Regions from separate parts of the Methylibium sp. T29 genome, predicted to be linked through region 2. Evidence: predicted binding sites of a transcription regulator. Region 2 holds the regulator's gene; the other holds the start of a gene.
The links. The regulator FNR, encoded in region 2, switches genes on or off when oxygen is low (the NO sensors DNR and NnrR bind a similar motif). The targets are predictions, from matches to a motif close to TTGATNNNNATCAA.
Positions count from the first base shown of each region.

Region 1: x551_RS09435 (DUF2892 domain-containing protein) is a predicted target of FNR. The motif match lies at 1,389-1,402, and genes of this name have one in related genera.

Region 1 covers NZ_AZND01000057.1:1,572-8,329, forward strand. The annotation lists gene x551_RS09425 (glutathione S-transferase) at 36-689, shown strand; gene x551_RS09430 (carboxymuconolactone decarboxylase family protein) at 737-1,114, opposite strand; gene x551_RS09435 (DUF2892 domain-containing protein) at 1,134-1,331, opposite strand; gene x551_RS09440 (fumarylacetoacetate hydrolase family protein) at 1,504-2,328, shown strand; gene x551_RS09445 (GFA family protein) at 2,374-2,787, opposite strand; partial or broken gene x551_RS09455 (mechanosensitive ion channel family protein) at 3,620-4,428, shown strand; gene x551_RS09460 (hypothetical protein) at 4,482-5,357, shown strand; gene x551_RS09465 (NAD(P)-dependent oxidoreductase) at 5,379-6,215, opposite strand; gene x551_RS09470 (enoyl-CoA hydratase) at 6,262-6,758, opposite strand, start outside.
Region 2 covers NZ_AZND01000134.1:460-8,862, reverse strand. The annotation lists partial or broken gene x551_RS14700 (heavy metal translocating P-type ATPase) at 1-791, shown strand, start outside; gene ccoS (cbb3-type cytochrome oxidase assembly protein CcoS) at 781-1,011, shown strand; partial or broken gene ccoN (cytochrome-c oxidase, cbb3-type subunit I) at 1,091-2,523, shown strand; gene ccoO (cytochrome-c oxidase, cbb3-type subunit II) at 2,546-3,175, shown strand; gene x551_RS14680 (CcoQ/FixQ family Cbb3-type cytochrome c oxidase assembly chaperone) at 3,192-3,362, shown strand; gene ccoP (cytochrome-c oxidase, cbb3-type subunit III) at 3,355-4,278, shown strand; gene ccoG (cytochrome c oxidase accessory protein CcoG) at 4,310-5,794, shown strand; gene x551_RS26165 (hypothetical protein) at 5,819-6,067, shown strand; gene x551_RS14660 (hypothetical protein) at 6,103-6,357, shown strand; gene fnr (fumarate/nitrate reduction transcriptional regulator Fnr) at 6,388-7,128, opposite strand; partial or broken gene hemN (oxygen-independent coproporphyrinogen III oxidase) at 7,296-8,403, shown strand, end outside.

The DNA.
Region 1 (6,758 bases), on a different contig from region 2:
CTGACGTCGTTCGCGCAGGAGGCGCCGCCCGCACCATGCAACTCATCGGCATGCTCGATTCGCCCTACGTCCGCCGCGTCGCGGTGTCGCTGCAGCTGCTGGGGCTGCCGTTCGAGCACCGCTCGATCTCGGTGTTCCGGGGCTTCGACACGTTTCGCCGGATCAGCCCGGTGGTCAAGGCGCCGTCGCTGGTGTGCGATGACGGCAGCGTGCTGCTCGACTCGAACCTGATCCTCGAACACGCCGAGACGCTGGCGGCGGCCCTGCCGGCGGCGCGGCGCCGCAGCCTGATGCCGGCCGACCCGGCCGCGCGGCTGCGCACGCTGAGCCTGCTGGGCCTGGCGCTCGCTGCCTGCGAGAAGAGCGTGCAGATCGTCTACGAGAACCTGCGCCCGGCCGACAAGGTGCATGCGCCGTGGTTCGACCGCGTCAGCGGCCAGCTGCGCGTGGCCTACGGCGAACTGGAGGCTGCGCTGGCGCAGCGGCCGCTGGCGGTGGACACCGACCACATCGACCAGGCCGGCGTCTCCATCGCGGTTGCCTGGCGCTTCACGCAGGCGCTGATCCCCGAGGTGGTGGACGCCGCGGCACATCCGCGGCTCGCCGCGCATGCGGCGCAGGCCGAGGCGCTGCCGGCCTTCCGTGCCGCGCCCCACGGCGAGGGCAGCTACCCGGCTGCGACCGTGTAGCGCCGGCCGGCGCATCGCCGTCTCATGTCGCGTGTGACGGCGGTGCGCTAGATGTCGGGGCCGCGCGCGAACTCGTCATAGGCGGCCACCGCATGGGCCGCATACATCAGCGACGGTCCGCCGCCCATGTAGACGGCGACGCCCAGCGCTTCATCCAGCTCCTGCCGCGACGCGCCGAGCTTCGCCAACGCCTGCATGTGAAACCCGATGCACGGGTCGCAGCGCGCGGCCACGCTCAGTGCCACCGCGATCAGCTCCTTGGTCTTCTTGTCCAGCGCGCCATCGGCCATCGCTGCGCGGCCCAGCTCGCCGAAACCCTTCATCACGTCGGGGACGCCCGTGCGCAGGGTGGCAAGCCGAGCGGAAATATCCAGCGTCAGCTCTCGGTACGGGGCGGGAGGGCGGTTGTCGGTGCGGTCGGCCATGGCGGTGCGTGCCTGTCGCTCACTTGCCGCTGCGCGTGGCGCAGGTGTTCAGCCCGAACGGCAGGTAGGCGGGGCAGAAGCGGAACAGACCGGTGGCGATCGGCACCACGCCGAGCCAGCCCCAGGGACCGATGACGCCTGCCACGGTGGCGGCGATCAGTGCGGCGCCGACGACGATGCGCACGCTGCGGTCGAGGGTTCCGACGTTGGGGTTCATGGCGTTTCTCCTGGAGTGAAGCCGGCCTCATCATCTCGCCGTGCGGCGGGTGCGGCGCTGACGTGGATCAAGACTGCGGTTCGAACAGGAAAAGGGATTGACTTAGTTCGACCGCCGCCGCTAGCGTGCCGCTGTCGATTTCGAGCGACGCCTCGGGGATGCACGAATGTCGATGACCATCGCACCGCCTTCTCTCGATGCCCTGGCCCGGCAGATCCAGGCCGCACAGGACGCGACCCGGCAGATCGAGCCCTTCACGTCGCAGCTCGACGGCTTCGACGTGCCGGCCGCGTACGCGGTGGCGCAGCTCGTGCACGAGGCGCGGCTGCGGGAAGGCGCGCGCGCGATCGGTCGCAAGATCGGCTTCACCAACCCGGACATGTGGTCGCTGTACGGCGTGCGCGATCCGGTATGGGCCCACGTCTACGACCGGACCGTGGTGCGCGTGTCGGGCGGACGGCACGTGTGCCGGCTGGCGCCGTTCACCGAGCCGAAGATCGAGCCCGAGATCGTGCTGCACTTCCATCGCGCGCCGCCGGCGGATGCTGACGCGGCCGCACTGCTGGACTGCATCGACTGGGTGGCGCATGCGTTCGAGATCGTGCAGTCGCATTTCCCGGGCTGGAAGTTCCGCGCTGCCGATACGGTGGCCGACGCCGCGCTGCACGGCGCGCTGCTGGTCGGCGAGCCGCAGCCGGTGGCGCGCCTGCAGCCCGGCCTGCGCTCGGCGTTGGCGGCCTTTTCCTTGGAGCTGGTGTGCGACGGCGCGGTGCGCGAGGTGGGCGTGGGCGCCAACGTGCTGGGCAGCCCGCTGGCCGCGCTGGCGCACCTGGCCGGCGTGCTGTCGCGTCAGCCGCAGGCGCTGCCGCTGCAGGCCGGCGAACTGGTGACCACCGGCACGCTCACCACCGCGCAGCCGGTGCGTGCGGGGCAGACCTGGCACACGGTGCTGCGTGGCATCGATCTGCCGGGGCTGGCGGTCGAGTTCGTCGACTGACGTGCCCGCGGCGCGGTGCGGCGCCGCGGGGTTCTCGGCGGCTCCTCAGCCCAGCGGCGGATTGGCCGGCATGCGGGCCCGGCTCGGATCCTGCGCCACCCAGGGCTGGGCGTGGTCGCACCAGATCTCCATCTGAGGCTGCAGCGCCGACGTGTCGTCGAGCGTGCCGGCCTTCAGGAAGGTGAGGGCAGGTGCAGCCGCCACTTCGGAGACGATCGCCGAGCCGCAGTTCGGGCAGAACTTGCGATCCACCGGCAGGCCGCTCTCGCCGGTGTCGCGGTAGGTGGACACCGGGCCGCCTTCGATCACCAGGCTCTCGCGCGGCAGGCCCAGCACGATGGAGAACGAGGTGCCCGACTGCTTCTGGCAGTGCTTGCAGTGGCACACGGCGGTGAACACCGGTTGTGCCGAGCCGTGATAGCGAACCTTGCCGCACAGGCAGCCGCCGACGATTTCCATGGGAAAGTCTCCTTCAGATCCGGGCATCGGACGTGCCCGCTGGGACGACGCTAGCACCGCGGGTGGCGACGCGCCAGCGGGCGGTTGCGGGTGTTCCGGCGCATGACAGTCGGATCGGCGCAAGACGGCGGTGCGGTCGCGCCGTGACGGCCTGGAAATCGGCTACAAAGCGGTGGGAGCCAGTGGGGACTGGAGCGAGGGCGGTCGATGATTCGAACAGTTGGCGGCGGCGCCATGGCGCTGGCGTATCGCGCGTCGGGCCTGCGGCGGTGGCTCGCGCCGTGTCTGGCTCTCGTCCTGATGGGCGGAGCGCTCGCCAGCGCGTGGGCGCAACCGACCCTGCCGGTGCCCGCCACTTTCGCCGGCGTCCTGCCCTGTGCCGACTGCGCTGGCGTGGCGCAGACGCTCACGCTGCGTGCGGACGGCCTGTACCGCCTGCGCCGCACCTACCTGGGCAAGCCGGAAGGGCCGTTCTCCGAACTTGGACACTGGAAGCTGAATGCTGCCGGCACGCTGCTGATGCTGCGCGGCGAGACGGACACGCTGCTGTTCGCGGTGATGCCTCGGACGCCGAGGACGAGGGCGGGCTGCGCCTGCTCGACCGCCGCGGCCAGCCCATCGAGTCGGACGCCAACCTGGCCCTGCGCCGCACGGCGGCGCTCGACCCGGTGGCGTTCACCGACTGCGACGGCGGCGTGCGAGAGCGCGTCGCCGACGATGGGCCGGGCAGCGCTGACGCCCCACTTGGCGTGGCCTGCGGGGCGCCGCAGGTGCCGGCGCACGATGCCCCGGAGCCCCAGCCCAGGCACTGACCACGCAACCGGAGGATCTCATGGACATCGACGCATTGCAGACCTTCCTCGGCACCACCGTGACTGCGGTGATCCTCAAGATCCTGGCCGCGCTCGCGTTCTGGCTCGTCGGCCGCTGGCTGATCGGCCGGGTGATCGCGCTGGTGCAGGCGGCCATGAGCCGCAACCACGTCGACCCCACCCTGACCAAGTACCTGGCTCGATCATCGCCGTCGCGCTGAACATCGCGCTGGTGCTCGGCATCCTGGGCTACTTCGGGATCGAGACCACCTCCTTTGCGGCGATGCTGGCCGGCGCCGGCGTGGCGATCGGTGCGGCGTGGAGCGGGCTGCTCGGCAACTTCGCGGCCGGCGCCTTCATGCTGATCCTGCGGCCCTTCAAGGTGGGCGACTTCGTCAGCGTGGGCGGCGTGGTGGGTACGGTGCGAGAGCTCGGCCTGTTCGGGACCACGATCGTCACGCCCGACAACGTGATGACGATCGTGGGCAACGGCAAGATCTTCGGCGACACGATCCAGAACTTCTCCGTGCTGCCGGTGCGGCGCGTCGAGCGGGTGGCGCAGCTGGCCCACGGCGTGGATCCGCTCGATGCGATCGCGCGCCTGAAGGCCGCGGTGGCGCAGATCCCGAACATCTCCAAGGACATGCCGCCCGAGGTCAACCTGCTCGACTTCAAGCTCGAAGGACCGCAGATCGCGGTGCGCCCCTACGCCCACACCGACCACTACTGGCAGGTCTACTTCGACACCAACGAGGCGATCGTGCGGGTGTGCCAGGAGGCCGGCTGGCCGGTCCCGTCGGCGCTGCACCAGATCGTGAAGCCGGCGTGAGCCGCGGCGCACTGTCGGCCCCGGCACGTCCCTTTTCACGCTGAGCTGTCCGCGTGGCCGCGCTGCTCGAAGTCCTGGCATCGATCCCGGCCGCGGTGTGGTCGGGCCTGCTCGGGGCGCTGCTGGCCTTGAGCGGCGTGCTGCTGTCCAACCGCGGCAACACCCAGCGGCTGAAGGTGCAACTGGCACACGACGCCGCCGAGAAGGCGAAGGAACGCACCGCCACGCTGCGCCGCGAGACCTGCCTGCGCACCGTGGAGTCGCTGGCCAACGTGAGCGCCTTTCTCGGCGGCCTGCCCCAGGCGGATCTGGCCAAGGCGAACGCCACCGAAGCCCTGCAGGGCTTTCTCGCCGCGGCGGCCCGCCTGCAACTGGTGGGCGAGCCGAAGACCGCGTTGCTGGTCAGCGAACTGGCCGCGGCCTACGGCGAGTTGCTGTTGCGCCTGATGGTCGACCTGCAGCCGATGCAGCTGCTGCGTGCCGAGATCGCGGCGTGCGATGCGTTCCACGACAAGGCGCAGGCCGAGATCAACCGACTGCTGGGCGAGATGTCGAAGCTCGACGAGACGGCGCAACCCCATCCCGCGGTCTTTCAGGCCTTGAGCCGCACGCTCGACTTCCATCGCGGTCGCGCCGCCGAGCTGAACGCCGAGCGCATCCGACACGGCCTGCGCTTCGCCGAGCTCCAGGCCGTCTTCATTCGCCATCTGTTCGCCGAGATGAAGCACATCGGCGCGCAGCAGATCCCGGTGCTGGTGGAGATCCGCCGCGACCTGGGCCTGGGGGGCGACCTGACGGCATACCGATCGCAACTCGAGGCCCAGCACCAGCGCGTCGCCGAGCAGCTGGACCGCACGCTGGCCGCACTGCAGGCTGACGCGACGGCGGCGCTGGCCGATGCGGCCGCGCCGCCGGGGGCCGCCGCCTGAGCGGAAGAACGCCCGCGCGTCTCAGTCGACGAAGAAGTCCAGTACGAAGTCCTTCGTGCCGGGCGTGACGCTGTACTTCTCCAGGTCGGTGATGCCGTGCTGCGCGAGCAGCGTGTCGTCGATGAAGAAGTTGCCGGTCACCGTCTTCGCATCGCGGGTCAGCACCAGCCAGGCGGCGTCGGCCAGGATCTCCGGCGTGCGGCAGCGGGCGATGTCGATGCCGGGGATCATCTGCAGCGCCGCGGTGGCGATGGCGGTGCGCGGCCACAGGCTGTTGACGGCGATGCCCTGGCTCCTGAACTCGGCTGCGTGACCCAGCGTGCATTCGCTCATGCCGTACTTCGCCATCGTGTAGGCCACGTGGTTCTTGAACCAGTGAGGCTTCATCGACAGCGGGGGGCTCATGTTCAGCACGTGCGGGTTGCGGCCGGCCGCGGCGCTCTTCAGCAGCTCCGGCAGGCAGGCCTGGGTGCACAGGTAGGTGCCGCGGACGTTGACGCCGAACATCAGGTCGAAGCGCTTCATCGGCGTCATCGGCGTCGGAGTGAGGCTGATCGCGCTGGCGTTGTTGACCAGGATGTCGATGCCGCCGAAGCGCTCGACGGTCTGCGCCACCGCGGCCAGCACGCTGGCCTCGTCACGGATGTCGCCGGCGATCGCCAGTGCCTGGCCGCCCGCGGCCTCGATTTCCGCCGCCGCGCTGTAGATGGTGCCCGGCAGCTTGGGGTTGGCCTCGGTGGTCTTGGCCACGATCGCGATGCGCGCACCGTCGGCCGCGGCGCGCTTCGCGATCGCCAGGCCGATGCCGCGGCTGGCGCCGGTGATGAACAGGGTCTTGTCGCGCAGGGTCGTCGTCATGGCAGCATCCTCGAGGCAGGGCAGGCAGGGGCGGGAGTGCGTGGGCTCAGACCTTGCTGAAGTCCGGCTTGCGCTTGTCCATGAAGGCCGAGAACGCCTCGCGTGCCGCCGGCCCGCGCAGCAGCGGACCGAACACCTCGCCTTCGGCGGCCATCGCCGTGGCCACCGCGTCGGCCGATGCGGCCTTCATCAGGCGCTTGGTCGCGACCAGCGCGCTCTGCGGCTTGTCGGCCAGCCGGCGCGCCTGCGCCTGCGCGAAGCTGTTCACCTCGCCGGGCGGCAGGATGCGGTTCACCAACCCCCACTCCGCCGCCTGCTCGGCGCCGAAGGGCTCGCCGAGCAGCAGCGCCTCGGCGGCGCGCACATGGCCGAGGCGCGCCGGCAGCAGCAGGCTCGACGCCGCCTCGGGGCACAGGCCCAGGTTCACGAAGGGCAGGCTGAACTTCGCGTTGTCGCCGGCGTAGACCAGGTCGCAATGCAGCAGCAGCGTGGTGCCGATGCCGACCGCAGCGCCGCAGACGCCGGCCACCAGCGGCTTCGGGA
Region 2 (8,403 bases):
CGTTGGCCGCCCACTCCCGTCATCCGCTCTCACAGGCGCTGGTGCGCGCGACGCCCTCCGAGGACGCCGCGTCCTGGCCTTGGCACGGTGCGCGCGAGCAGGCCGGGCAGGGCCTCGAGGCGCTCGATGCCGACGGCCGGCGCTGGCGGCTCGGGTCGGCGGCCTGGGTCGGCGTCGTGCCGCCCACCGATCTTGCGCGGCCGGCGGTGTGGCTGGCGCCTCAGGACGGGACAGCGGCCCCGCCGCACGCGCGCTTCGAGTTCGACGAGGTGCTGCGCCCCGATACGGCCGGCCTGCTGCAATCGCTGCGCGAGCAAGGCATCAGGTTGCGCCTGCTCTCGGGCGATCGCGCGGGGGCCGTGCAGGCGGTGGCCCAGCGTCTGGGCCTCGCGGATGCACGGCACGACGCGACGCCGCAGGACAAGCTGGCCAGCCTGCGCGCACTGCAGCGCCAGGGGCACCGCGTCCTGATGGTGGGCGACGGCCTGAACGACGGCCCGGTGCTGGCCCAGGCCGACGTGTCCGTCGCGCTCGGCCACGGCGCGGCGCTCGCGCAGCAGCGCGCCGACATCGTGGTGCTGGGCAGCCGGCTCGGTGAGATTGCCCATGCGCGTGGCGTCGCACGTCGCTGTGCCGCCGTCGTGCGCCAGAACCTGGCCTGGGCGGCAGGCTACAACGCGGTCTGCGTGCCGCTGGCCCTGCTGGGCTGGCTGCCGCCGTGGGCTGCTGGGCTGGGCATGGCGCTCAGTTCGCTCGTCGTGGTCGGCAACGCGCTGCGCCTTGCGCGCTGAACACAAAGGGACGGCGGACCGGATGGACAGCCTTTACCTGCTTTTGCCGATTTCGGTGCTGCTTGCGCTGGTCGTGCTCGGTGTCTTCGCCTGGGCGGTGCACCACGGCCAGTTCGACGACCTCGAGCGCGAGGCCACCCGGGTGCTGGAAGAGCCCGGCGCCTGCGGCGCGCCCGCCACGGCGGCCGACCCGAACGCGCACGCATCGACCGAAGCTTGACCGGCGTCAAGCCGCATCAAGGCTCCGGTTCGGACACTCCCTGTCATCGACAGGATGCGAGGAGAGTTCGATGAACGCAATGGCGGCCCAGGGAGCAGCGCCGGTCTACGAGGATCGTGTGGTCACGCAGTTCGCGCTGGCGGCCGTGCTGTGGGGCGTGGTCGGCATGGCGGTGGGCGTGCTGATCGCAGCGCAGCTCACGTGGCCGGAACTCAACTTCGGCATTCCCTGGCTGAGCTACGGGCGGCTGCGGCCGCTGCATACCAACGCCGTGATCTTCGCGTTCGGCGGTTGCGCGCTGATGGCCACCTCCTTTCACGTGGTGCAGCGCACCTGCCAGGTCCGGTTGTTCGCGCCGGCGCTCGCGCACTTCACCTTCTGGGGCTGGCAGGCGGTGATCGTGCTGGCGGCGGTCACGCTGCCGCTGGGCATGACCAGCGGCAAGGAGTACGCGGAACTCGAGTGGCCGATCGACATCCTGATCACGCTGGTGTGGGTGGCCTACGCGGTGGTGTTCTTCGGCACCATCGGCATCCGCAAGGTGCGCCACATCTACGTGGCCAACTGGTTCTTCGGCGCCTTCATCCTGACGGTGGCGCTGCTGCACCTGGTGAACAGCGCGGCGCTGCCGGTGAGTCTGACCAAGAGCTACTCCGCCTACGCCGGCGTGCAGGATGCGATGGTGCAGTGGTGGTACGGCCACAATGCGGTGGGCTTCTTCCTGACGGCCGGCTTCCTCGGGATGATGTACTACTACATCCCCAAGCAGGCCGAGCGCCCGGTGTACAGCTACCGGCTGTCGATCGTGCACTTCTGGGCACTGATCTTCACCTACATGTGGGCAGGCCCCCACCACCTGCACTACACCGCCTTGCCCGACTGGGCGCAGAGCGTGGGCATGGTGTTCTCGCTGGTGCTGCTGGCGCCCAGCTGGGGCGGCATGATCAACGGGATCATGACCCTCAGCGGTGCCTGGCACAAGCTGCGCGACGACCCGATCCTGAAGTTCCTGATCGTCTCGCTGTCGTTCTACGGCATGTCGACCTTCGAGGGGCCGATGATGTCGATCAAGACCGTCAACGCGCTCTCCCACTACACCGATTGGACCGTCGGACACGTGCACAGCGGCGCGCTCGGCTGGGTGGGCTTCATCTCGATGGGCTCGCTGTACTACCTGATCCCGCGCATGTTCGGCCGCAAGGAGATGTACAGCGTGCGGGCGATCGAGCTGCACTTCTGGATCGCGACCATCGGCGTCGTGCTCTACATCGCCGCGATGTGGATCGCCGGCGTGATGCAGGGCCTGATGTGGCGCGCCATCAACCTGACGGCACGCTGGTCTACAGCTTCGTCGAGAGCGTGAAGGCGACCTTTCCGTTCTACGTGGTGCGCCTGCTCGGCGGCCTGCTGTACCTGAGCGGGATGCTGCTGATGGCCTGGAACGTGGTGATGACCGTGAAGGCGGGCCGCCGCGCGCTTGTGCCGGTGCCCACCGCGCTGGCGCGCGCCTGAACCCTGCCGAGGACCCGATGACATGAGCAACGAACACAACGCAGCGCCGGCCCGTGGCCACGAGCGCATCGAGACTACCAACTGGCTGATGATCGTGCTGATCCTGGTGGTGGTGGCTGTCGGCGGCCTGGTCGAGATCGTGCCGCTGTTCTTCCAGCGCAGCACCACCGAGCCGGTGCCCGGCCTCAAGCCCTACACGGCCCTGCAGGTGGCCGGCCGCGACGTCTACGTGCGCGAGGGTTGCTACAACTGCCACTCGCAGATGATCCGGCCGTTCCGCGCCGAGACGCTGCGCTACGGCCACTACTCGGTGGCGGGCGAGTTCGTCTACGACCGGCCGTTCCAGTGGGGCAGCAAGCGCACCGGTCCCGACCTGCACCGGGTTGGCGGGCGCTACAGCGACGAGTGGCATCGCCTGCACCTCGCGAACCCGCGCGACCTGGTGCCCGAGTCCAACATGCCCGCCTATCCCTGGCTCGCCAAGGCGGCGCTCGATCCGGCCGAGATGCCTGGAAAGCTGCGCGCGCTGCGCGCCCTGGGCGCGCCGTACACCGACGCCGAGCTGGCGCAGGCCGGCGAGGACGTCAAGGGCAAGACCGAGCTCGACGCGCTCGTGGCCTATCTCCAGGTGCTCGGCACCGCGGTGAAGTGAGAAGGGGACGCACGAAATGAGCCTGAACGAATTGCGGGCAGCCGTGACGCTGCTGTCCTTCCTGGTCTTCATCGGCATCGTCGCCTGGACCTTGTCGCGTCGGCGCAATGAGAGCTTCGAAGAAGCTGCCCGTCTGCCGTTCGCGGCCGACGAGGCCGCAACCCGGCTGGGGGGCCGTCATGAGTGATTTCGTCGCGGTCGGTTGGCCGCTGTTCATCGCCATCGTCACGATCGCCGGCCTCGCGGCGTGCCTGGTGCTGCTGTTCATCGCCAGCCGCCGTAAGGTGATGGCCGGCGACAACACCACCGGCCATGTCTGGGACGAGGATCTGCGCGAGCTGAACAACCCGCTGCCGCTGTGGTGGATGGGTCTGTTCGTGCTGACGGTGTTGTTCGGTGCGCTCTATCTGGTGCTCTATCCGGGGCTGGGCACCCACCCAGGCCAGCTGCGCTGGACCTCGCAGTCGGAGTACGAATCGGAGATGGCGCGCGGTCGCGCCCAAGTGGAGCCTCTCTACGCGCGCTTCACCACGATGTCGGCCGCCGAACTGGCGCGTGACCCGCAGGCCCATGCGCTGGGCGAGCGGCTGTTCATCAACAACTGCGCGCAGTGCCACGGTTCCGACGCGCGGGGCAGCAAGGGTTTTCCGAACCTGACCGATACCGACTGGCTGCACGGCGGGTCGCCCGAGCAGATTGCGCAATCGATTGCCCAGGGGCGCCAGGGCATGATGCCGCCGATGGCGGCGGCAGTCGGCAGCGCCGACGATGTGCGCAACGTCGCGAACTACGTGCTGAGCCTTTCGGGCAGCCCGCACGACAGCATCGCGGCCCAGATCGGACGCACCAAGTTCACGGCCTGCGCAGCCTGCCACGGCCCGGGCGGCAAGGGCAACCCGGCGCTCGGCGCGCCCAACCTCAGCGATCGGATCTGGCTGCACGGCTGGGGCGAGGAGGCGGTGGTCCGGATGATCAACGAAGGCAAGACCAACGTGATGCCGGCGCACGCCGGGCGGCTGAGCGATGCGCAGATCCAGGTGCTCGCCGCCTACGTCTGGGGGCTCTCGAACGGCGGGGCCACGACAACGGCCGCAGCGAAATGAGTCACCGCCGCCGCCCTGGCGCGAGTTGTCGATGAGTCGACCGGCGTCACGCGTGATCCCGATCGCGCCGGTGTCCGACGACACCGGCGAGATGGTCTCGCTGTATGCGAAGCAGGCGACCATCCACGCGCGTTCGGTGCATGGCTGGTTCGCTGCGTGGCGCTGGGCGCTGGTGTGGCTCACGCAGCTGGTGTTCTACGGGCTGCCCTGGCTGCCCTGGAACGGCCGCCCGGCGGTGCTGTTCGACCTGGGCGCACGGCGCTTCTACATCTTCGACCTGGTGCTCTACCCGCAGGACTTCATCTACCTGACGGGCCTGCTCATCCTGTCGGCTTACGGGCTGTTCCTGTTCACCGCGGTGGCAGGCCGCCTGTGGTGCGGCTACGCCTGCCCGCAGACGGTCTACACCGAGATCTTCATGTGGGTCGAGCACCATATCGAAGGCGACCGCCAGGCGCGCCTGAAGCTCGATGCCGCGCCCTGGGGCGCCGCGAAGCTGGCCCGCCGGTCGGCCAAGCACGCGGTGTGGCTGGCGATCGGCCTGTGGACTGGCTTCACCTTCGTCGGCTACTTCACGCCGATCCGCGAACTGGGCGGCGAGGTGCTCGCGCTGATCGGTCTGGCCGGCCCGGGGTCGGCCGGGCCCGGCCCCTGGGAAGCGTTCTGGGTGCTGTTCTACGGCTTCGCGACCTATGGCAACGCCGGCTTCATGCGCGAGCAGGTGTGCAAGTACATGTGCCCGTACGCGCGCTTCCAGAGCGCGATGTTCGACCACGACACCCTGATCATCAGCTATGACGGCGGGCGCGGAGAGCCGCGCGGCTCGCGCCCGCGCAGCCTGGCGCACGACGCGCTGGCCGCCCAGGGCAAAGGCGACTGCATCGACTGCACGCTGTGCGTGCAGGTCTGCCCGACCGGCATCGACATCCGCGAGGGGCTGCAATACGAGTGCATCGGTTGTGCCGCCTGCATCGACGTGTGCAACGGCGTGATGGACAAGATGGCGTATCCGCGCGGACTGATCCGCTATGCGACGCAGAACGGCCTGGCTGCCGGGCAGAGCAGGCTGGACTGGCGGCGTGTGTTCCGTCCGCGCGTGCTGGTCTACGGCGTGATCCTGCTGCTGATCTCGGTCGGCTTCGTCACCAGTCTCGTGCTGCGCAGCCCGATGCGCGTCGACGTGGTGCGCGACCGCGGTACGTTGGCAAGGCTGGTCGACGAAGGGCGCATCGAGAATGTCTACCGGTTGCAGATCATGAACGCCACCGAGTCGGAGCAGCGCTACCGGGTGGTGGTGAGCGGCATCGCCGGCGCGCAGGCGCAGGTGCGTGACGAGGTGCGGCTGGCCCCGGCCGAGTCGCGCTGGGTGCCTGTCGCGGTGCAAGTGCCGCCGCAGAGCGCCGCGGCCCTGGGCCCCGGCGCCCACCCCCTGCGCTTCGAGATCATCCGCGAGGCCGACGGCATGCAGCCGGCGGCCAGCGTGTCCGAGAAATCCACCTTCGTCGTGCCGCGCTGAACGCGGCCCTCTCCGGAGCAACCCATGACCCCGAACGAGAACGCAACCCGCCCGACGCCCGCGCCTGAGCGGCCGCTGCCCTGGTGGCGCGAGCCCATGCTGTGGCTGGTGCTGGGCGGCCCGCTGGCGGTCGTGGTGGCTGGCATCGTCACTGCCGTGATCGCCGTGCGTGGCAGCGACCCGGTGCTCAGCCGCAGCAGCGAACCGCTGGGCAGCGACACGCCGGCAGTGCAGGCGCGCAATCATGCGGCCACGCCGCGCCCCGAGCGCTGAGCGTGGTGCCGCCCGTCGACCCGGAGCTCGCGACGATGAGACAACGCACGCTGTGGATCGCCTGGCCGTCGTTCCTGATGGCGGGTGTGCTGGAGGTCCTGGTGTTCAGCGCAGCCGACCCGGCGGAACTGAACGGCTGGGTCGGGCGCGCGCTGGAGACGGTGTCGCCGGCTGGCGTCTACACGCTGGCCTTCTTCGCGTTCTGGACCGTGTGCGCGCTGACGTCGATGTTGACGCTGCTACTGGCAACGCCGGAGCCGGCCAATACCGAGCCGCGCCGCTGGCCCTGAGTCGCGCCGGGCGAGGCAGGCGGCGAACCTTCAGCAGGCCGGGCCGTTGACGAGCCGGCGCAGCCCGGATTCGTCGAGCACGCGGATGTCGCGCTGCTTCACCTCGAGCAGACCTTCGTCCTGGAACTTCGAGAAGGTGCGGCTCACGGTCTCCAGCTTGAGACCGAGGTAGCTGCCGATCTCCTCGCGCGTCATGCGCAGCACGAGCGACGAGGCCGAGAAGCCGCGTGCCTGCAGGCGCTGCGTGAGGTTCAGCAGGAAGGCCGCGAGCCGCTCCTCGGCCCGCATGCTGCCGAGCAGCAGCATCACGCCGTGGTCGCGCACGATCTCGCGGCTCATGATCTTGTGGAACTGGTGCTGCAGCGGCGTGGATTCGCGCGACAGCTTCTCGAGCTGCGAGTAGGGGATCTGGCAGACCTGGGAGTCCTCCAGCGCCACCGCGTCGCAGGCATGGCGGTCGGTGCTGATGCCGTCCAGTCCCAGCAGTTCGCCGGCCATCTGGAAGCCGGTCACCTGGTCGCGGCCGTCGTCGGCGGACACGCAGGTCTTGAAGAAGCCGGTGCGCACCGCATAAAGCGACTCGAAGCGATCCCCGGCGTGGAACAGCGTGTCGCCGCGCTTCACGGGGCGGCGGCTGCCGACCAGCTGGTCGAGGTGGTCGAGATCGTCGTCCGACAGCCCCACCGGCAGGCAGAGCTCGCGCAGGTTGCAACTGGAGCATGCGACCTTGAGGGCCTCGATGCGGATCGGTTCACGTTCCATGCGCTTCATTATGATCTTGTGCGCCACCCGCGATGGAGCATGTGAGTCGGCGGCAGTGTCGTGAGGGGCAAGTTGCATGATCGACCTCAAGCTGTGCGTGGATTGTCGGAGGCCGCCGGCGACCGGCCTTGACCCAGATCAAGAGCCCGGTGAGAGGCCCTCGGCACAGTCCGGACATGCCCCCTCCGACCCTGACCGACATGCTGGAACCGGCTGCGCCGAGCGAGGAACTCCTGAGTCGTCTGGACGCCGGTGGGCCGCGCTACACCTCCTACCCGACTGCCGACCGCTTCGTGGAGGCCTTCGGCCCCGCTCAGTACCGGCAGGCCCTGGGCCAGCGCCGCAGCGGCGCCCCGGCGGCCGGCGCGGTGGGCGGCGGCACACCGCTGTCGATCTACGTCCACATCCCATTCTGCGAGTCGGTCTGCTACTACTGCGCCTGCAACAAGGTGATCACCCGGCAGCACCGGCGCGGCACCGAGTACCTGGAGTGGCTGGGCCGCGAGGTGGCATTGCACCAGGACGTGATCGGCAGCCGCCAGCGCGTCAGTCAGCTGCACCTCGGCGGCGGTACGCCGACCTTCCTGGACGATGCGGAGCTGTCGCAGCTGATGGCCCTGCTGCGCGGCGCCTTCGACCTGCAGCCGCAGGCCGAATGCTCGATCGAGGTCGACCCGCGCACCGTCAGTGCCTCGCGGCTTTCGCACCTGAAGGCGCTGGGCTTCAACCGCCTGAGCTTCGGCGTGCAGGACTTCGACCCCGAAGTGCAGCACGCGGTGCACCGCGTGCAGCCGGCCGAGCAGGTGGAGGCGCTGATCGCCAGCGCGCGCGCATTGGGCTTCGATTCGATCAACGTCGACCTGATCCACGGCTTGCCCAAGCAGACCCCGGCCTCGCTGGCCCGGACGGTGGAGCAGGTGGCGCGGTTGCGGCCGGACCGCGTGGCGCTCTACAGCTATGCGCATCTGCCGCAGCGCTTCAAGCCGCAGCGGCGCATCCATGCGGCAGACCTGCCGGGCACCGCCCAGCGCGTGACGATGCTGTCGAACGCGATCGCCGCCTTCCTGGCGCACGGCTACGACTACATCGGCATGGACCACTTCGCCCTGCCGGGTGACGCGCTGGCCGCGGCCAAGCGGCAGGGCCGGCTGCACCGCAATTTCCAGGGCTACAGCACCCAGCCCGACTGCGACCTGATCGGCCTGGGCGTCTCGGCCATCGGCCGCATCGGCGCGACCTACAGCCAGAACGCGAAGACGCTGCCGGAGTACCAGGACGCCCTGC